One region of the Streptomyces sp. NPDC059255 genome, then DNA from elsewhere that is predicted to be linked to it. Evidence: riboswitches for the same ligand, from Rfam matches in the RefSeq annotation. Region 1 holds a riboswitch; each other region holds the start of a gene.
What was found. A riboswitch is a leader RNA that binds a small molecule or an ion and turns the genes downstream of it on or off. The one in region 1 is predicted to bind cobalamin.
Positions count from the first base shown of each region.

Region 2: another riboswitch for cobalamin. It lies ahead of metE (5-methyltetrahydropteroyltriglutamate--homocysteine S-methyltransferase); the one in region 1 lies ahead of ACFXKG_RS35415 (ribonucleoside-diphosphate reductase subunit alpha).
Region 3: another riboswitch for cobalamin. It lies ahead of ACFXKG_RS26515 (ABC transporter substrate-binding protein); the one in region 1 lies ahead of ACFXKG_RS35415 (ribonucleoside-diphosphate reductase subunit alpha).

Region 1 covers NZ_JBHYZP010000043.1:74,236-81,086, forward strand. Annotated here, with positions in the region: gene ACFXKG_RS35405 (glyoxalase superfamily protein) at 1-120, opposite strand, end outside; gene ACFXKG_RS35410 (ribonucleotide-diphosphate reductase subunit beta) at 173-1,183, opposite strand; gene ACFXKG_RS35415 (ribonucleoside-diphosphate reductase subunit alpha) at 1,183-3,612, opposite strand; cobalamin riboswitch at 3,760-3,928, opposite strand; gene ACFXKG_RS35420 (CstA-like transporter-associated (seleno)protein) at 3,995-4,261, opposite strand; gene ACFXKG_RS35425 (carbon starvation CstA family protein) at 4,258-6,555, opposite strand; gene ACFXKG_RS35430 (GntR family transcriptional regulator) at 6,735-6,851, opposite strand, start outside.
Region 2 covers NZ_JBHYZP010000001.1:286,314-293,164, forward strand. Annotated here, with positions in the region: gene metE (5-methyltetrahydropteroyltriglutamate--homocysteine S-methyltransferase) at 1-1,813, opposite strand, end outside; cobalamin riboswitch at 1,978-2,181, opposite strand; gene rpsN (30S ribosomal protein S14) at 2,356-2,661, opposite strand; gene rpmB (50S ribosomal protein L28) at 2,661-2,897, opposite strand; gene rpmG (50S ribosomal protein L33) at 2,967-3,131, shown strand; gene ACFXKG_RS01285 (type B 50S ribosomal protein L31) at 3,179-3,424, shown strand; gene ACFXKG_RS01290 (CobW family GTP-binding protein) at 3,424-4,584, shown strand; gene rpsR (30S ribosomal protein S18) at 4,623-4,871, shown strand; gene ACFXKG_RS01300 (SRPBCC family protein) at 5,271-5,783, shown strand; gene ACFXKG_RS01305 (FdhF/YdeP family oxidoreductase) at 5,828-6,851, shown strand, end outside.
Region 3 covers NZ_JBHYZP010000026.1:9,369-16,219, reverse strand. Annotated here, with positions in the region: gene ACFXKG_RS26535 (ABC transporter substrate-binding protein) at 1-495, opposite strand, end outside; gene ACFXKG_RS26530 (GNAT family N-acetyltransferase) at 659-1,243, opposite strand; gene ACFXKG_RS26525 (ABC transporter ATP-binding protein) at 1,311-2,192, opposite strand; gene ACFXKG_RS26520 (FecCD family ABC transporter permease) at 2,189-3,238, opposite strand; gene ACFXKG_RS26515 (ABC transporter substrate-binding protein) at 3,289-4,362, opposite strand; cobalamin riboswitch at 4,430-4,612, opposite strand; gene ACFXKG_RS26510 (DNA-binding response regulator) at 4,718-5,356, shown strand; gene ACFXKG_RS26505 (hypothetical protein) at 5,323-6,699, opposite strand; gene ACFXKG_RS26500 (sensor histidine kinase) at 6,692-6,851, opposite strand, start outside.

The DNA.
Region 1 (6,851 bases):
CGCGGGAAGTCCTGGCTCAAAGCGGTGTTCCCACAGCTGGGTGAAGCCCAGACGGCTGTACCACGCGACCGCTGCAGCGGCATCCTCGACGTGAAGAATCGGGATGGCTTCCTCGTCCATGCAGCCCATCATCCCAGAGCACCCGGCAGGGCAAGCGTTGCCTGATGCGGCACTAGAAGTCGTCGTCGAAGCCGACCGTGCCCTCCACCGCCACCTGGTACGCCGACGGGCGCCGCTCGAAGAAGTTCGTCAGCTCCTGGACGCCCTGGAGCTCCATGAACGCGAACGGGTTCTGCGATCCGTACACCGGCGGCAAGCCGAGGCGCTGGAGCCGCTGGTCCGCGACGCACTCCAGGTACGCGCGCATCGACTCCGTGTTCATGCCCGGCAGTCCGTCGCCGCACAGGTCGCGGCCGAACTGCAGCTCCGCCTCGACCGCTTCCCTCAGCATGTCCGTGACCTGCTGCTGAAGGGCGTCGTCGAAGAGCTCCGGCTCCTCCTTGCGGACCGTGTCCACGACCTCGAAGGCGAAGTTCATGTGCATGGTCTCGTCGCGGAAGACCCAGTTCGTGCCCGTGGCCAGGCCGTGCAGCAGGCCGCGCGAGCGGAACCAGTAGACGTACGCGAACGCCCCGTAGAAGAACAGGCCCTCGATGCACGCCGCGAAGCAGATCAGGTTCAGCAGGAAGCGGCGCCGGTCCGCCGGGGACTCCAGGCGGTCGATCTTCTCCACCGAGTCCATCCAGCGGAAGCAGAACCGCGCCTTCTCGCGGATCGACGGGATCTCCTCGACCGCGTCGAAGGCCGCCGCGCGGTCCTCGGGGTCCGGGAGGTAGGTGTCCAGCAGGGTCAGATAGAACTGGACGTGCACGGCCTCCTCGAAGAGCTGGCGCGAGAGATAGAGCCGCGCCTCCGGGGAGTTGATGTGCTTGTAGAGCGTCAGCACCAGATTGTTCGAGACGATCGAGTCGCCCGTCGCGAAGAACGCCACCAGCCGGCCGATCATGTGCTGCTCGCCGGGGGTGAGCTTGGCGAGGTCGGCGACGTCGGAGTGGAGGTCGACCTCCTCCACGGTCCAGGTGTTCTTGATCGCGTCGCGGTAGCGCTCGTAGAAGTCCGGGTAGCGCATGGGGCGGAGCGTCAGCTCGAAGCCCGGGTCCAGGAGATTCTTTTCCGTCGTCATTACTGGCAGGCCTCGCAGGACTCGGGGTTTTCCAGGGAACAGGCGATCGCCTCGTCGGCCGGGGTGAGCTGTGCCGGTACGGGGGCGGAGGCGGGGGTGGGATGGGTGGTGGGGGCGGGAGCCGGAGTGGAGCCGGCCGCGCGGGCGATCCGGGTCGCCGGGCGCGAGCGCAGGTAGTACGTCGTCTTGAGCCCCTTCTTCCAGGCGTACGCGTACATCGAGCTGAGCTTCCCGATGGTCGGCGTCTCCAGGAACAGGTTGAGCGACTGGCTCTGGTCCAGGAACGGCGTGCGGGCCGCCGCCATGTCGATCAGGCCGCGCTGCGGGATCTCCCACGCCGTACGGAACAGCTCCCGTACCTCCGCCGGGATCCAGCCGAAGCCCGCCACCGAGCCGCTCGCCTCGCGCAGCGCCTCGCGGGTCCGGGCGTCCCAGACGCCGAGCCGCTTCAACTCCTCCACCAGGTAGGAGTTGACCTGGAGGAACTCCCCGGAGAGCGTCTCGCGCTTGAACAGGTTCGAGACCTGCGGCTCGATGCACTCGTACACGCCCGCGATCGACGCGATGGTCGCCGTCGGCGCGATGGCGAGGAGGAGGGAGTTGCGCATGCCGGTCTCCGCGACCCGGGCGCGCAGCGCCGCCCAGCGCTCCGGCCAGTTCAGCGCCACGTCGTAGTGGTCGGGGTGGAGCACCCCGCGCGCCGCGCGCGTCTTCGACCAGGCGGGGAGCGGCCCGTCGCGCTCGGCGAGGTCGCAGGAGGCCTCGTACGCCGCGAGCATGATCCGTTCGGCGAACCGGGTGGAGAGCGCGGCGGCCTCGGGGGAGTCGAAGGGCAGCCGCTTCTTGAAGAAGACGTCCTGGAGGCCCATCGCGCCCAGGCCCACCGGGCGCCACTTGGCGTTGGAGCGGCCCGCCTGCTCGGTCGGGTAGAAGTTGATGTCGACGACCCGGTCGAGGAAGGTGACGGCGGTACGGACGGTCTCGTCCAGCCGCGCCCAGTCGATGTCGCCGGTGGCCGCGTCCACGAACGCGCCCAGGTTGACGGAGCCGAGGTTGCAGACGGCCGTCTCGCCGTCGTCCGTGACCTCAAGGATCTCGGTGCAGAGGTTGGAGGAGTGGACGGTGTGGCCGGGCTCGGCGGTCTGGTTGGCCGTACGGTTCGACGCGTCCTTGAAGGTCATCCAGCCGTTGCCGGTCTGCGCGAGGGTGCGCATCATCCGGCCGTACAGCTCACGGGCCTTGAGGGTCTTGCGCGCGAGACCGTCCGCCTCCGCCTTGCGGTACGCGGCGTCGAAGGCGTCGCCCCACAGGTCGACCAGGTCCGGCACGTCCACGGGGGAGAAGAGCGACCAGACGCCGTCCGCCTCGACCCGGCGCATGAACTCGTCGGGGATCCAGTGCGCGAGGTTGAGGTTGTGCGTACGGCGCGCGTCCTCGCCCGTGTTGTCGCGCAGTTCGAGGAACTCCTCCAGGTCCGCGTGCCAGGTCTCCAGGTAGACGCAGGCCGCGCCCTTGCGCCGGCCGCCCTGGTTGACGGCGGCGACGGAGGAGTCGAGGGTCCGCAGGAACGGGACGATGCCGTTGGAGTGGCCGTTCGTCCCCCGGATCAGTGAACCGCGCGAGCGGATACGGGAGTACGAGAGCCCGATCCCGCCCGCGTGCTTCGAGAGCCGCGCCACCTGGTGGTACCGGTCGTAGATCGAGTCCAGCTCGTCCAGCGGCGAGTCCAGCAGGTAGCAGGAGGACATCTGGGGGTGGCGGGTGCCGGAGTTGAAGAGCGTGGGGGAGGAGGGGAGGTAGTCGAGCCGGCTCATCAGCCCGTAGAGCCGCCCGACCTCCGCCACCGCCCGGTCGCTGTCGTCCTCGGCGAGCCCGGCGGCGACGCGCAGCAGGAAGTGCTGCGGCGTCTCGACGACCTGCCGGGTGAGGGGGTGCCGGAGCAGATAGCGGCTGTAGAGGGTGCGCAGCCCGAAGTAGCCGAAGCGGTCGTCGGCGGCCGGGTCGATCAGTGCGTCCAGGCGCGCGGCGTGGCGCGCGACGAAGGCGGCCGTACGGTCCGCGATCAGACCCTCGCGGTGGCCGACAGTGACGGACGCGGAGAACGACACGGCGCCCTGGGACGCGGCCTCGTCGGCGATCGTGCGGGTGAGCAGCCGGGCGGCGAGCCGGGAGTACGCGGGATCCTCGGAGATCTGTCCGGCCGCCGCCTCCGTGGCCAGCTCGCGCAGCTCGGCCTCGTCCGAGCGGGCGTTACGGCCGCGCAGCGCGGCGGCGGCGATCCTGCCCGGGTCGGCGTCGGGCAGATCGGCGGTCAGCTCGGTCAGGGTCCGCAGCAGCGCGGTGCCGGGGGCGTCGGCCGTCGGTTCCTGCCCGGCTCCGGGCCCCCGCTCGGTCGTTGCTGAAACCGGATCCGCTGGCGCGATGGTCACGTGGTGCTCTCCCTCGCTCGGCTCTGGGCCGCGAGGAGGCACGGGTCCGCGCGCACGGAGGCACGCCCGTCATCGCAGAGGGCCGCACACCGCGCCGCGTCCACCGGCCCAACCGCGAGGCCCGGACGTCTGGGCGCCCGGATCGGTCGAGCCGGACGCACTGCCGGCAGGTGTTCGGACTAGGGGGCGCGACAAAGCGCGCCACAGTACACCGTTGCGGGACAGTTCCGGATTCACACCGGATTCCCCTGCGTCGACAGCGAGGTCGAGCATACATCTGGGGGGCGCGCGCCGCGCCACCCCCCAGATGTTGTGTCGTACGCCGCCGCCGTACGAGATCGGCGGCGGCTCGGCAGCAGCTCCGCGACGGCCCGGCGGCGGCTCAGCAGCAGCGGAAGCCCTCGCGCGGGTCGGCCTCGCGGGCGTCCGTGCGGCTGCGTTCGAAGGCGCGGCGGGTCATGATCCCGCCCGCCGGGTCACCGGCGCCGGCACCCGCGCCCGTACCCGCACCGGCTGCCGCGTCCGCGTGGGCCCGGGCGTGGGCCACGTAGCGCTCGTACGCCGACTCGCCGGTGAACTCCCGTACGTACCAGCGGATCCGCCCGGCCACGTGCCGCACCCGATCCGCCCGGCTCCGGACGCGCGTCATGCCGGGCCCGTCCCCGCCGGGACGCTCTCCCGCTCCTTGGTGGCCTCGGCGGCGGCCAGTTCCGCCTTCTCCTCCTGGGTGGGGATCAGGCCGGCCGGGGCGACGATCTTCGACTCGACGTACGGGACCTCCGTCAGCCGGACGCCCTCCGGATCGCGGATCGCCTTGAAGCAGACCCGTCCGGCGTCCGCGATGACCACGAGGATGAGGACCGCGAAGAGCGCCGAGAGCACCCCGTCCACCGTGGAGTTGGTGACCACGGTGTGCATGTCGTCCATGGTCTTGGCCGGGGCCAGCACCTCGCCCCGGTCGATGGCCGACTGGTACACGTCGCGCTGGGTGAAGAAGCCCACCCTCGGGTCCGCCGAGAAGATCTTCTGCCAGCTCGCGGTGAGCGTGACGGCGGCGTCCCAGGCGAGCGGTACGGCCGTCACCCACGCCCACTTCAGGCGGCCGGACTTGACCAGCAGTGTGGTGCAGACGGCGAGCGCGACGGCCGCCAGGAGCTGGTTGGCGATGCCGAAGAGCGGGAAGAGCTGGTTGATGCCGCCCAGCGGGTCATGGACACCGACCCAGAGGAAGTAGCCCCAGCCGCCGACCACCACAGCGCTGGCGAACCAGACGCCCGGCTTCCAGCTCACCTCGCGCATCGGCTTGTACACGTTGCCGAGCATGTCCTGGAGCATGAAGCGCCCGACGCGCGTCCCCGCGTCCACCGTGGTGAGGATGAACAGCGCCTCGAACATGATGGCGAAGTGGTACCAGAACGCCTTCATGGCGGTGCCGCCGACGACGGACGAGAAGATCTCCGCCATGCCGAGGGCGAAGGTCGGCGCCCCGCCGGTCCGCGACAGCAGGCTCGTCTCCTCGACGTCCTTGGCCGCCTGGGCGAGCTGGTCCGGCGAGATGGTGAAGCCCAGGTTGGCGACGGCCTGCGAGGCGGACTCGACCGTACCCCCGATGACCCCGGCCGGGGAGTTGACCGCGAAGTACAGGCCCGGGTCGATGATGCAGGCGGCGATCAGCGCCATGATCGCGACGAACGACTCGGTCAGCATCGCGCCGTAACCGATCATCCGGATCTGGGTCTCCTTCTGGACCATCTTCGGCGTCGTGCCCGAGGAGATCAGCGAGTGGAAACCCGAGAGCGCGCCGCACGCGATGGTGATGAAGACGAAGGGGAACATCGATCCGGCGAAGACCGGGCCGTCACCGCGGCTCGCGAAGTCGGTGATCGCCTCCATCTTCATGGTGGGCAGCGCGATCACCACGCCCAGCGCCAGCAGCACGATCGTGCCGACCTTCATGAAGGTCGACAGGTAGTCGCGCGGCGCCAGCAGCATCCACACCGGAAGCACGGAGGCGAGGAAGCCGTACGCGATCATCCAGATGACCAGCGTGCCCGCTTCCAGCGTGAAGATGTCGGCGAGCGAGGACTCGGCGACCCAGCCGCCCGCCACGATGGCGAGCAGCAGCAGTGCCACCCCGATGAGCGAGACCTCGCTGACCCGGCCGGGGCGCAGCACCCTCAGGTACACGCCCATGAAGAGGGCGATCGGGATGGTCATGGCGATGGAGAAGACGCCCCACGGCGAGTGCGCCAGCGCGTTGACGATGACCAGCGCCAGCACGGCCAGCAGGATGATCATGATCATGAAGACGGCGATCAGGGCCGCCGCGCCGCCGAAGGGGCCGATCTCGTCCCGGGCGATCTGGCCGAGCGACCGGCCGTCGCGGCGGGTGGAGAAGAACAGCGTCACCATGTCCTGGACGGCGCCGGCGAAGATGACGCCCGCGACGATCCAGATGGTGCCGGGCAGATACCCCATCTGCGCGGCGAGCACCGGGCCGACCAGCGGCCCGGCGCCCGCGATGGCCGCGAAGTGGTGGCCGAACAGCACGCGCCGGTCGGTGGGGTGGAAGTCGACGCCGTTGTCGAGCCGTTCGGCGGGGGTGGCCCGGGTCCTGTCGACCTTGAGGACGCGGTTGGCGATGAAGCGGGAGTAGAAGCGGTAGGCGATCGCGTACGAGCCGAGCGCGGCGGCGAGCATCCAGGCGGCCGAGACCTCCTCGCCCCGGGAAAGGGCGAGCACCCCCCAGCCCGCCGCGCCCACCAGCGCGACCAGTGTCCAGATGACGACGGATCTCGGGGTGAGACCCCCGGTGGTCCTCGGTGGGGTGCCGGTCGACGGGGTGTCGGCCGACGAGGTGTCGGTCGACGGGGTGTCGGCCGACGGGGTGTCGGCCGACGGGGTGTCGGCCGACGGGGCGCCTTTCGGTGCGGGCTCTGGCATGGTGAGTCGTCCCCTCACTGGTCACCGCTGGTCACCTGCGTAGTGCCTGATGCGTAATGCGCAGGAAATCTAGGGGACCATCTCGGGACGCGCTACCACCAGCCCATATTCCGGTACGTTAACTGCCCGCACACGGTGGGTTTATGTCGCCGTGGCGGGTTTTCGTTCCGGGTCCCCGCTCAGGGGCGCGGGCGCTGGAGGCGGGCCACGAACTTGTAGCGGTCGCCGCGGTAGACGGACCGTACCCACTCCACCGGTTCGCCGGCCGCGTCCAGTGAGTGGCGCGAGAGCATCAG
Region 2 (6,851 bases), on a different contig from region 1:
CTTCGAGGTCGTTCACCTCGTCACGCAGGGCCAGGGCGACTTGGCGTGCGGTGTCGCCGAGGGGCTGGTCGTCGCGGACGAAGGACCAGGCGAGCATGGTGACCGGGCCGGTGAGCATGCCCTTGACCGGGCGTGAGGTGAGGGACTGGGCGTATGCCGTCCAGCGTACGGTCATCGGCTCGGGGCGGGAGATGTCCCCGGCGAGGATCGGTGGACGCACGTACCGGGTGCCGTAGGACTGCACCCAGCCGTGCTGGGTGGCGAGGTAACCGGTGAGCTGTTCGGCGAAGTACTGCACCATGTCGTTGCGCTCGGGCTCGCCGTGCACCAGGACGTCGATCCCGGTCTCCTCCTGGAAGGACACGACCTCGTCGATCTCGGCGCGGATGCGCTCCTCGTAACCGGCTGTGTCGATGCGTCCGGCGCGCAGGTCGGCGCGGGCCGTGCGCAGTTCGCCGGTCTGAGGGAAGGAGCCGATGGTGGTGGTCGGCAGCAGCGGCAGGCCGAGGTGGGAGCGCTGGGCGGTGGCCCGCTCGGCGTACGGCTGGGAGCGGCGGGTGTCGGTGTCCGTGACGGCGGCGGTGCGGATGCGGACGGCCGGGTCGTGGGTGAGGGGAGAGTTCGAGCGGGAGGCGAGGTCGGCGCGATTCGCGGCCAGCTCGCCCGCGATCGCGTCGGTCCCGTGCGCCAGGCCCCTGGCGAGGGTGACGGTCTCGGCGGTCTTCTGTCGGGCGAAGGCGAGCCAGCGCAGGATCTGCGGATCGATGTCCCGTTCGGCGGACGTGTCGAGGGGGACGTGCAGGAGGGAGCAGGAGGCGGCCACATCGACCCGGTCGGCCAGTCCGAGCAGGGTGCCGAGGGTGGCGAGGGACTTGGCCAGGTCGTTGATCCAGATGTTGCGGCCATTGACGACACCGGCGATCAGGCGCTTGCCGGACAGTCCGCCCACGGCGGCGAGATCGTCGAGGTTGGCGGCTGCGGCATCGGTGAAGTCCAGGGCGAGTCCGTCGACCGGCGCCTTGGCGAGGACGGGCAGAGCCTCGCCGAGCCGGTCGAAGTAGGAGGCGACCAGGAGCTTGGGCCGGTCGGTGCGGGCACCGAGGTCGCGGTAGGCGTGGGCGGCGGCGTTCAGGTCGGCCGGGGTGCGGTCCTGGACCAGGGCGGGCTCGTCCAACTGCACCCACTCCGCGCCTGCCGCGCGCAGGTCGGCGAGGACTTCCGCGTACACGGGGAGCAGCCGGTCCAGCAGGGTGAGCGGCTCGAAGTCCGCGGGCACGGCGGGGGCGGGCTTGGCGAGCAGCAGGTAGGTGACCGGGCCGACCAGTACCGGCCGGGCGCTCAGCCCGAGGGCGAGGGCTTCTTTCAACTCGGCGACCTGCTTGGTCGAGTCAGCCGTGAAGACCGTGTCCGGGCCCAGCTCGGGCACCAGGTAGTGGTAGTTGGTGTCGAACCACTTGGTCATCTCCAGTGGTGCGACGTCCTGAGTGCCGCGGGCCATGGCGAAGTAGCCGTCCAGCGGATCGACGGACACTGCGGCACGGTGGCGCGCGGGGATCGCACCGACCATGACGGTGGTGTCCAGGACATGGTCGTAGTACGAGAAGTCGCCGGTCGGGACCTCGGTGATGCCGGCGTCGGCGAGCTGCCGCCAGCTGCGGACGCGCAGGTCGGCGGCGGCGGAGCGGAGGGCGTCGGCGGGGACACGGCCCTTCCAGTAGGCCTCGATCGCCCTCTTGAGTTCCCGGTTCGGACCCTGGCGGGGGTAGCCGTACACGGTGGCCCGTGCTGCCGCGGCTGCGGACTTCGTTGTCACGGAAATCTCCTTCGCGAGATATCTCCCTGGAATCCCGGGACGGGACGCGAGCGCGAAGGGGTGACGAACCGGACGGACCCGACCTCGCGCGGCACAGCGCGGTCATCCGCCTGATATGTACGCCGACCCGCCCACGAGGTCACCGGGATCTCCGCGCACGAATGGTTCGTACACGGGCAACGGGCAGGTCTTCGGACTCGCGGGCACGCCTTCCTGCGGAAGACACCTACTGGCCGTCGCTTCCCAGACCCGGTACGTCGGATCCAGTGCGTATGACGGTGGTCGTTCCCACTCACCGCTGCGGGGCAGTCCCGGATTCCCACCAGGTTCCCTCTTGCGACGCGTCTACCTGGAGGGCAGGGCGAACCAGCTGCACCGCCCAGCCTAGAGCGTGGACAACCCTTTGGTCGAGCGTGTTCGAGCCGCCGCCTGCTCCTGTCCGCACCGGTCTTCGCCGCCACGGTCGGCCCCGCGCGGCGCGAGACGCCGGCCGATGCGCGGCGGCGGGGCGCGGCCGTGGCCTTTGTGTCAGCGGGCAGCGGTTACCAGGAGGACCTGGTCACCCCGGGCAGGAAGCCGGCGTGTGCCTGCTCCCGGGCGCGGACCCTGGAGAGGCCGAACTTGCGCAGGTAGCCGCGGGGGCGGCCGTCCACACTGTCGCGGTTGCGTACGCGGGTGGCGCCGGCGTTGCGCGGCTGCCGGCGCAGCTCCGCCAGTGCGGCCCGGCGTTCGTCCCCGGTCGACGAGGGGCGGCGGATGATCTCCTTGAGCTCGGCCCGCCGGGCGGCGTACCGCTCGACGATCTCCTTGCGCTTCTCGTTCTGCGCGATCTTGCTCTTCTTCGCCATCAGACCTTCCCCCCGCGTGCCCGGATCCGTGCCACGGCCGCCTCGATGCCGATCACGTCCACCGTCTTGATCGCCTTGGCGCTCAGGGTCAGGCGGACAGTGCGGCCCTCGCCGGGGAGCCGGTAGCGCTTGTGCTGGATGTTCGGGTCGAAGCGGCGCGAGGTGCGCCGGTGGGAGTGGGAGATCTTGTTGCCGAAGCCCGGTTTGGCACCGGTCAGTTGGCAGTGGGCGGACATGGGTGTTACCTGCCTCTCTCTGCGACCACTACCTATTGGTAATGGAAATCATTCCCATATACTAGCCTCATGGCACGCAACGAACTCCGCCCGGTCGTCAAGCTGCGCTCCACCGCGGGCACCGGCTTCACCTACGTCACCCGTAAGAACCGGCGCAACGACCCCGACCGGATGGTGCTGCGCAAGTACGACCCCGTCGTCCGTCGTCATGTCGACTTCCGTGAAGAGCGCTGAAACGCTCCGCCACCCCACGCCCTGTCCTCGAAAGGCCCGCCTCAGCCATGAAGCCCGGCATCCACCCCGTCTATGCCCCCGTCGTCTTCCGTGACTCCGCCTCGAACCACGCTTTCCTCACCCGATCCACGATGACCAGCGACAGGACGATCGAGTGGGAGGACGGCCACACCTACCCGGTCGTCGATGTCGAGATCTCCTCGGTGAGCCATCCCTTCTACACCGGCACCGCCCGCGTCCTGGACACCGCCGGCCGCGTCGAACGCTTCGAGCGCCGCTACGGGACCCGGTGATGGCGCAGGACCCCCGACTGCCCGTCGTCATCGTCGCCGGGCTCCACGCGGACGCCCGCAGACAGGTCGTCGACCTGCTCCTGCGGTCCGTCCCCGGCAGCGTCGCCCTGCATCACGACCTGACCGGCGCGGGCGGCGGAACCGTACGCCGCCTGATCCGCGACGCTTCCGGACACCTCTCGGACGGTGAGACTCCGCTGGTCAACGACTGCGCGTGCTGCGCGCTGCGCGAGGACCTCGTCCCCGAGCTGGAGCGGCTGGCCGGCAGTGGCTCGACCCGGCTCGCCGTCGTCGAACTGTGGGACTCGGTCGAGCCGAAGGGGATGGCGGAAGTCGTCGCGGCTCACGGGGACGCCGGCCTGGTCCTCACCGGCGTGATCACCGCCGTGGATCCCGCGCTCGTGCTGCCGTACCTGGCCAACGGCGACGACCTGGCCGAAGCCGGCCTGGGGGCCGCGCCGACCGATCAGCGTACCGTCGGTGACACCTGGGCCCGCCAGCTGGAATACGCGCCGGTCCTCGCCCTGGTCGACAACGAGGAGGCGGACAGCGAGGACCGCGCGCTCCTCAGGCAACTGCACCCCACCGCCCGCCAGGTGGCAGCGCACTCCGGCGGACTCGCTGAACTCGCCGAGGTCGCCTTCGCCGGCTTCGACGTCGAGACGGCCGCCGCCGCCCAGCATCCGGCGTGCGCGCTGCTGCCCCAGGACGCCGACGAGGCCGGGGTGACCACGCTCGTCTGGCGCCGCCGCCGGCCCTTCCACCCTGGGCGCCTCTACGAGGCATTGGAGGACCTGTGCTGCGCGGCCGCACGCAGCCGCGGCCGGTTCTGGCTCGCCGACCGCCCCGACACCCTGCTCGCCTGGGACGCCGCGGGCGGCGCCCTGTGCGTGGAGAACGTCGGCCCGTGGCTGGCCTCTCTGCCCGACGCGGCCTGGGAGATGATCCCGCCCATGCGGCAGGCGGCCGCATCACTGGACTGGCACCCCGAACACGGCGACTGCTGCCAGCACCTCGTCTTCACCTCCCCCGGACTGGAACGCGAAGGGCTCGAACAGCTCCTTGAGTCCTGCCTGCTGACGGACGCCGAGTACGCCGCCGGACGCGAGGCGTGGCAGCACCTCCCCGCGGCCTTCGACGCCCTCCTCGACCCCGCCTGACCCCGCCGACAACTCCCCGTACCCAAGGAGCAACACTCATGGCCCGCCGCCCGGAAATCCGCAAGCCAGCCAAGTCCCGCCCCAACCCGCTCGACGCGGCCAGGATCACGTACATCGACTACAAGGACACCGATCTGCTGCGCAAGTTCATCTCCGAACGGGGCAAGATCCGCAGCCGCCGCGTCACTCGCGTCACCGCCCGGCAGCAGCGCAAGCTTGCCGCCGCCATCAAGAACGCCCGCGAGATGGCCCTGCTCCCCTATGCCGGAGCCTCCAGCGGCCGCTGACACCCGGGAGCGCGGTCAGGACGGTGCGCGAGGGGAGGTCGGCCTCGGCGGCCCTGCCCGACGACGGGCAGGATGGCGTTGCCTCGATCACGGCCTCGATGAGGCTCAGCGGCAGGTGCACCGGGAGAACGACTACGCGCGAGCAGGTCGCAGGCGGTACCGGAGAAATCCGGTACCGCCTTCCGGCGTTTCCCGGGGGACCGGCATCGAGAGCCGCCTCGATGGACACGGCGACCGCGCAAGGCCCCCGGCCGCTGACAGGCGGCGGCCTCTCACCCGAGCCACAGTGGTTTCGTACGACATCGCCCGGATTGGAATCGCGCGGAACGGGCACCCAGTGGCGTGGCACCACGGCCGGGTGCGGCGGCACCGGTGCCGCCGCGGAGAGGCAGGGCAACCATGAGCGTCATCGAAGGCGCGGTCGACGTCGACGTGCCGGTCCAAACGGCCTACAACCAGTGGACCCAATTCGAGTGCTTTCCCCAGTTCATGAGCGGAGTGCGCCGAGTGGAACGGTCGAACTCCTCCGTGACGCACTGGGTGACCGGATTCGGCGGCGTGTCCCGCGAGTTCGACGCGGAGATCACCGAGCAGCGCCCCGACGACCGGGTGGAGTGGCGCACGGTGGGCGAGCCCCGCCTGACCGGATCGGTGCGTTTCCGGTCACTGGGCGACAACCGCTGCCGGGTCACCCTCCGTATCGGTTTCACTCCGCGCGGCGCCGCCGAGCGTGCCGCGGACGCCCTGGGCCTGGTCCGCAGGCAGGTGCGCGCGGATCTCCGGCGGTTCAAGGAGTACATCGAGGGCCAGGGCCGGGAGACCGGGCGGTGGCGGGGAACGATCAGCGGTGGGCATGTGGAACCGGACTCGGACCGCCCGCCGCCGCACGTGCCGAACTGGCCGACCGGCTGAAGCAGCCCGTACGACGTGAAGACCCGAGGCGGAAGGTTGTGGCGGTGCGAGAACCATCGAACGGTGACCCGGGCGGCGAGCAGGCGAAGATCACCCCGCCGAAGAAGTGGGCGGCCGGAGTCCCGGCGGTGGTGCACGCGGTCGAGTACTCCCTGGGTGAGACAACGGCGCGCCGTACGGCACTGAACCTGCTCGACATCAACCAGACCAAGGGCTTCGACTGCCCGGGCTGCGCCTGGCCGGACCCCGCGCCGGGCGAACGCCACAGGAACGAGTACTGCGAGAACGGAGCCAAGCACGCCAACGACGAAGCCACCACGCGGCGCGTCACTCCGGACTTCTTCCGGCGGCATTCGGTCTCCGAACTGGGGCGGGCCTCGGACCGGTGGCTGAACCAGCAGGGCCGGCTCACCCATCCCATGGTGAAACGGCCGGGCGCGGATCACTACGAGCCGATCAACTGGCACGACGCCCTGGGTCTGATCGCCGACGAGCTGCAGGCCATGGACTCCCCGGACGAGGCGATCTTCTACACCTCGGGCCGGGCCGGCAACGAGCCCGCCTTCGTTCTCCAGCTCTTCGCCCGGGCCCTGGGGACCAACAACCTCCCCGACTGCTCCAACATGTGCCACGAGTCGAGCGGCGCGGCCCTGCACGAGACGCTGGGCATCGGCAAGGGCGATGTGAGCCTGCTGGACATCCACCACGCCGACCTGGTGCTCATCGTGGGGCAGAACCCGGGAAGCAACCACCCGCGGATGCTCTCCGCACTGGAGGAGACCAAGCGCGGGGGCGGCCGGATCGTCGCTGTCAACCCACTCCCCGAAGCGGGCCTCATGCGCTTCAAGAACCCGCAGAAGCCGCGCGGGGTGGTCGGCCGGGGTACCACCATCGCCGACCAGTTCCTGCAGATCCGGCTGGGTGGCGACCTCGCCCTCTTCCAGGCGCTGAACCTGCTCCTGCTGGAGGCCGAGGACGCCGCGCCGGGGACGGCGCTGAACCGGGAGTTCATCGACCGGCACACCAGCGGGTTCGAGGAGTTCGCCGCCCACCTTCGCGCCACCGTCT
Region 3 (6,851 bases), on a different contig from region 1:
GGGGTCGGCGGTGGCGGTGGTGACGCGGACGGTACGGTCGCCGGTCGCCCGCGCGGTGAGCCGGACGCCCGAGAGGGCGGTGGGTATCGGGGTGGCGGCCGCGGCGCGGGTGAGGGCGTCGGCGACCGCGGCGGCGGTGACGGGCGCCCCGTCCTGGAAGCGGGCGTCGCGCAGGGTGAAGAGCCAACTGCGGCCGTTCTCCCGGCTCCAGGACTCGGCGAGGGCGGGCGAGGCCGCGCCGTTGCCGTCGAGCCTCGTCAGCCCCTCGGTGACGCCGAGCCGGCTGAGGAGGGTGGCGTCGGCGCCGTACGGGGAGAGGTTCTCGGACGGCGGGAAGGCCAGCGCGATGCGCAGCCGCGCGCCGTCGGCCGGGCCCGAGCCGGAGCCCGGCGCGCCCGAGGAGCCGCCGTCGGCGAAGCAGCCGGTGAGCAGCGGGGCGAGCAGGGGAGCGAGCAGCAGACCGGCGACCGGACGGCGGCGGTGGGCAGGGCGCATGGTCCTCGTTCTCTACGCGACGGACAGCCGGGGATCGGCCGGGGGGGGACCGGCCGGGGGCCAGGCTGGGGATCGGCCCGGCGGACAGCCGTCTGGACAGCCTGGTGCGTGTCCTCGGGCACGGGCGGGCAAGGGCGAACGAAAGATTACATGACAATCGTTTTCATCGGGGTGCCGGGATCCCGAGAGGGACGGGGATCTCGAAATGAACCGTGCCCGCCGGATCGCCCGCCGCAACCTCCGCGGCATCACGCTCGTCGCACACCACTTTCCCGAGCGACCGCCAGAACGGCTCGGCGCCGGTGACCGAGGGGTCGGTGTGCAGATAGACGGAGCGGTAACCGCCGTCCGCCGCGGCGAAGTCCAGCAGCTCGCGCACGAGCGCGCGGGCGAGCCCCCGGCGCCGGTGGCCGGGGCGCACGTACACCCGGCGCAGCTGCGCGGTCTCCCCGGAGGGGTAACGCTCCGCGAGCCAGCGGGGGTTGGGCGGATGAGCCGGCCCCCGGGAGTCGAGGGCGGCGGTGGCGACGACGGTTCCACCGCTCCCCTCCGGCCCCTCCCCCTCCTCCACGGCGACCAGCAGGGTGTGGCGCGGGGGGACGAGATAGGCGGCCTCGATGTCGATGATGTCGCCGTGCCAGCGCGGCACGTACCCCGAGCGGAAGTCGTGGTACACGGTGTCGAGCATCACCACGCGGGCGGCGTCGGCGTCCTCGGGGGTGGCTGTTCGAATGCGATAGCTGGGCACTTGCGAATGATATGCAGTAAGCCTCGGGGGACGGTCACCGGGATCTCCATGTCATGCGTCACCGGCGTCATGGGGGACCGGCGTCATGGGGGACCGGCAGTTGTCCGTCACCGGCCCGTGGCACCGTGCCGAGGAACCGCACATGAGGGCGGCCCGTCCCGCCGTCGTCCCGGGTGACCGACGCCCGTACCCCGTAGACGTCCGCGATCAGCTCCTCGGTGATCACGTCGCCCGGGGGCCCGCCGGCCACCACCCGGCCCGCGCGCAGGACCACGACCTCGTCGCAGTACATCGCGGCGAGGTTCAGGTCGTGCAGGGCGATGACGGTGGTGACCGGGAGCGTGACGACCAGGTTCAGCAGATCGAGCTGGTGCTGGATGTCGAGGTGGTTGGTCGGCTCGTCCAGCAGGAGTTCCCGGGGGTCCTGGGCGAGGGCGCGGGCGATCTGGACGCGCTGGCGCTCGCCGCCGGAGAGGGTGTGCCAGGACTGGCCCGCGCGGTCCGTCAGACCGGTGCGCTCCAGGGCCGTCCGTACGGCGTCCTCGTCCCCGGCGGACGGCGGCGACCAGGCGCGGCGGTGCGGGACACGGCCGAGGCGTACGACATCGCGGACGCTCAGCTCGACCTGGGTGTCGGTCTGCTGCTCGACCACCGCGACCCGGCGCGCGACCGTCCTGCGGCCCGCCTCGGTGAGGGTCCTGCCGTCCAGGGTGACGACGCCCGAGGTGGGGGCGAGGACTCCGGAGACCAGCCTCAGCAGGGTGGACTTGCCCGAGCCGTTGGGGCCGAGCAGCCCCACCGTGGAACCCGGCGCGGGCGTGAGGGAGACCCCGTCGAGGATGAGGCGGCCGCCGGCGGCGCGGGAGACCCGGTCGGCGCTCAGTCCCGTGGGGACTGATGTCCGAGCGGGGACGGGCGCGGGGGCGGGGTCGGGGGTCGGGTGGGTCATCGGGTCCTCCGGCCTCGGTACAGGACCAGGACGAACGCCGGCACCCCGATGAGCGAGGTCACCACACCCACCGGCACCTCCTGCGGGTCGAGCACCGTACGGGCCAGGGTGTCGACCCACACCAGGAAGACCGCCCCGGTCAGCGCGGTGACCGGGAGCAGCCGGCCGTGCCCCGGGCCGACCAGGGCGCGGGCGGCGTGCGGCAGGACGAGTCCGACGAAGCCGATCGCGCCCGCCGAGGAGACCAGCGCGGCCGTCAGCAGCGCGGTGACGGTGAGCAGGACGAGGCGCGTACGGGCCACGGAGACGCCGAGGTGCCCCGCGGCGTCCTGCCCGAAGGCGAACGCGTCGAGCGTGCGCGCGTACCCGCCGCACACCACCAGCGCCACCAGCAGGACGGCGCCGCAGACCTGGACATCGGTCCAGCCCGCGCCGCCGAGCGAGCCGAGCAGCCAGAACAGCACCCCGCGGGTGGTCTCCGCGTCGGCGGCGGTCAGGACGACGAAGGAGGTGAGGGCGGAGAAGAGCTGCATCGCGGCCACCCCGGAGAGCACCACCCGGTCGGTCGTCCCGCCGAGCGTGTGGCTGAGCAGCAGCACCATCCCGAACGAGCAGAGCGCGCCGAGGAACGCCCCGCCCGAGACCGACAGCGCCCCTCCCCCGACCCCGAGCACGACCACCAGGACCGCGCCGGTGGAGGCTCCCGAGGAGACGCCGAGGACGAAGGGGTCGGCGAGCGGATTACGGAGCAGGGACTGCATGATCGCGCCGCACACCGCGAGCCCGGCGCCGCAGACGGCCGCCAGCAGGGTACGCGGCAGCCGCAGGTTCCAGACGATGCCGTCGCGGATCGGGGTGAGACGCGGCTCGCCCCGGCCCAGGTGGGCGCCGACGACCGACCAGACGTCTCCGACACGGATGTCGGCGGGCCCGATGGTGATCGCCACGGCGACGGAGAGGGCGAGCGCGGCGAGGCCGCAGGCCCACCCCACCGGGCGGACCCAGACCGCGGCCCGCCGGACCTCGCGGGAGCCGCCGGGGTCCAGCGGCGCCGGGCTCCCTTCGGCAGACGCCCTCGACGCCCGTTCCGCGGTGGTCACTTGGCGGGTGCGTACGCGCGCAGCGCCGCCGCCACCTGCTCGACGCCCTCCACGGTGCGGATGCTCGGGTTCATGGCCTGGCCGCTGAGGCGTACGTACCGCTGGTGCTTCACCGCGTCCATGGCCCGGGTGACCGGGTTGGTCTCCAGGAACTCGATCTTCTTCGCCGCCGACTCGGCCGTCTGCGACTTACGGGTGAGATCGCCGATGACGAGGAAGGCGGGGTCGCGGTCGGCGACCGTCTCCCAGTTGATCTGCGGCCATTCGTCGTGGGTGTCGTCGAAGACGTTCTTGGCGCCGACGGCGTCGGTGATGATGCCGGGAGCGCCGCAGCAGCCGCCCATGAAGGGGGCCTCGGAGTTGGCGAACCAGTACAGGACGGTGGTGTCCTTCGCCTTCTTCGCGTCGATCCCGGCGACCGCCTTCGCCATCCGGTCCTTCAGCCCCGCGACGAGCCGGTCACCGCGCTCCTCGACGCCGAACACCGTGGCCAGTTCGCGGATCTCGCCGTAGACGTCCTCCATGGTCAGCGGCGTCGCCCGGGATCCGTCGGTGTCACCGGTGTTGTCCTTGGCGCAGTCGGACGGCGAGACGTACGCCGGTACGCCCACCTTCTCGAACTGCGCGCGTGTGGCCACGCCGCCCTTGCCCAGGGTGGACTCGAAGGAGGCGGCGACGAAGTCGGGCTCGGCGTCCAGGACCTTCTCGAAGGAGGGGCTGTTGTCGGCCAGCCGCTCGACCCCGGCGTTCGCCTTCCGCAGGCTCTTCGGCAGCGGGTCGGTCCAGGTGGCGGTGCCGGCCATGCGGTCGCCGAGGCCGAGGGAGAGCATGATCTCCGTGGTGCCCTGGTTGAGCGAGACGGCCCGCTCGGGCGGCGCGTCGATCCGTACCTCCCGACCGCAGTTGGCGACGGTACGGGGATAGCCGGCGGCCCGGGCGGAACCGGTACCGGAATCAGAACCGGATGCGGAATCAGCTCCGGAGTCCGAGCCGGTACCGCAGCCGGTGAGCAGCAGGGCGCCGGCGGCGAGGAAGGGAGTGGCACGGCGGGCGAGGCGTGCGATCGGCACGGAGTCGTTCCTCTGCGTCGAGGGCTCATGCGCGGAGCCCGGTCGTACGGTGCTCCCCCGCCACAGGACGCGGACGGAGGCCGCCAGCAGGTCTTCGGACTCGGGGTCACCCGGACGGAGGCGCCTTCCCGGACTGCTGTCCAGTGGCCGATGCCCCGCCCGTCGCCCTCACCGCTGCGCGTCAGCTCCGGATTCCCACCGGATTCCCTGACCCACGTACATGGGTTCGACTGGCCTCGGCAAGCTATCACAGGCGGTTTTCCGCCCCACACCAGCACTTTCCGGCGCTTTCCACCCGGCGGCGATCGACGGGAACGGGCGCGGCGGACAATGAGGCATGCCGGAAACCTCGCCCGTGAGTGTCGCTCTGATCGACGACCATCCCGTGGTCCTCGCGGGCATCGAGTCCTGGTACGCGGCGTCGGAGCGGCCCATCGCGGTGACCGCCAAGGGGCCGGACCTGTCGGTGGCGACGACGGGGCCGGGCCGGGACGCGGACGTGGTGGTGCTGGACCTGCAGCTCGCTCACGGGGTGCCCGCCTACCCCGAACTGCGGCAACTCGTCGCGGGCGAACGGCAGGTCATCGTCTACACCATGCAGGACAGCCAGGAGACCGCGCTGACCTGCCTGGACCTGGGGGCGTTCACGTACCTCACCAAGGCCGAGGGCGAACGGCACCTCATGGCGGCGACGCTGGCGGCGGCCGACTGCCGCCCGTACACACCGCCCGCGCTGGCCGGGGCGTTCGGCAGCGACGCCCGCAAGGGGCGGCCCGCGCTGACGCCGCGCGAGGTGGAGGTGCTGCTGGAGTGGTTCCAGTCGGAGTCCAAGGCGATGGTCGGGGCGAGCCTGGGGCTCTCGGTCCGTACCGTGAACACGTATCTGGAGCGGGTGCGCATCAAGTACGCCAACGCGGGGCGGCCCGCGACGACCAAGGCGAACCTGGTCGCGCGGGCCATTCAGGACGGGCTGACGTCACTGGACGAGCTGTGACCCCGGTCCGCGGATGCGGTCGCGGACACAGGCACAGACGCGGACGCGGACGCGGATGACGACGCGGACGACGACGCGGTGAGCGCGTCCTCGGGGGCGTCGGCCGGGGCGTCGAACGGGCCGTCGACCGGGCCGTCGAGGGTGCACGACGCCTCCACCAGCAGCCGCCCCTCGCTGCGCACCGTGCGCACCCGTACCCCCGGCTCGGTCGGTTCGGGGATCTCCGTCGGCCCGGTCGCCGGGCAATCGGTCACCACACTCACCCGCACCAGGCCGCCGCCACGCACGACCGTGGCGCGGGCGTCGCGCTCGGCGGTCGCGAGCGCGGCCAGCACGGGCTCGGTGAGCGCGCGGCGCAGCCGCCGGTCGACCGGGGCGCAGGCCCCGCGCACGGCGAGCTGTACGTCGACGCCGTGGCGTTCGGCGACGTCGATACCGGCGCGCAGTTCGTGGAGCAGCGGATCGTGCGCGTGGTCGCGTTCCGCGAAGAGCCGTCTGAGCCGGGCGGCCTCTACGGCGGAGCGGCGCCGTACCGCCTCGTCCCCCGGGTCGAGCGAGCCGCCGGCGAGCCCGGTCAGCAACGGCATGACGGAGCGGTCCAGTTCGGCGTAGCGGGCCCGCTGGTCGGCGTGGACCTGCGCGGCGACTGCGGCCTCCGTACGGACGCGCTCCTGCTCGCGCGCCGTGGCGCTCGCGGCGGCGGCGCAGTCACCGAGCGAGCGGGCGAGCATGGCGGCGGCGACCTGGAAGGTGCAGATGGCCAGGGCGCTGACGGCCATGCCGGAGGCGGCCTGCCGGGTCGGCACCCCCGCGAGCAGCAGCTGCGCCAGGGTGAGGACGAGATGGCCGCCGATGAAGACGAGCGTCGGCCGCAGCCCGGCGTCGAAGAGCAGCAGCACCCCGAACCAGCCGATCTCCAGGAACGTCCAGTGCGGGGTCCCGATGAAGTCCGCCACGGGCAGCCGGCTGGTGGAGACGGCCGACGCCACGAGGGCGCAGGTCAGGCCGAGCACCACCCACGGGCGCGGCCGGCCGCGCCCGTCGGCGCCGAGCAGCGCGTCCGCCATGATGAGGAGGGTCAGCAGGGTGAACGCGGAGAGCTGGATCCAGGGCTGGTCGTAACCGCGCAGGCTGCCGAGGAGGGCGGGCAGCGCCAGCCCGAGGTGCACGGCGGTGAGGATGAACAGCCCGGCCACACGCAGGCCCGCGCGCATGTCCCGGGCGATCCGGCCGGTCAGCGGATCGGCGGCCGGGATGTCCACCGGGACATCGGCCGCGACGTCCGCCGGGACGCCGGCCGCGTCAACAGCGCCCGGAGTGCCCGCCTTCGGCTGGTCAGGCACGGGGCCACTCCAGCCGTACGGTCGTGCCCTCGCCGGGGCGGGAGACGATCACGGCCCGGCCGCCCGCCGACTCCATCCGCTCGACGATCGAGCGGGCCAGCCCCCGCCGGTGGGCCGGCACACCCGCCGGGTCGAACCCACCGCCCTCGTCG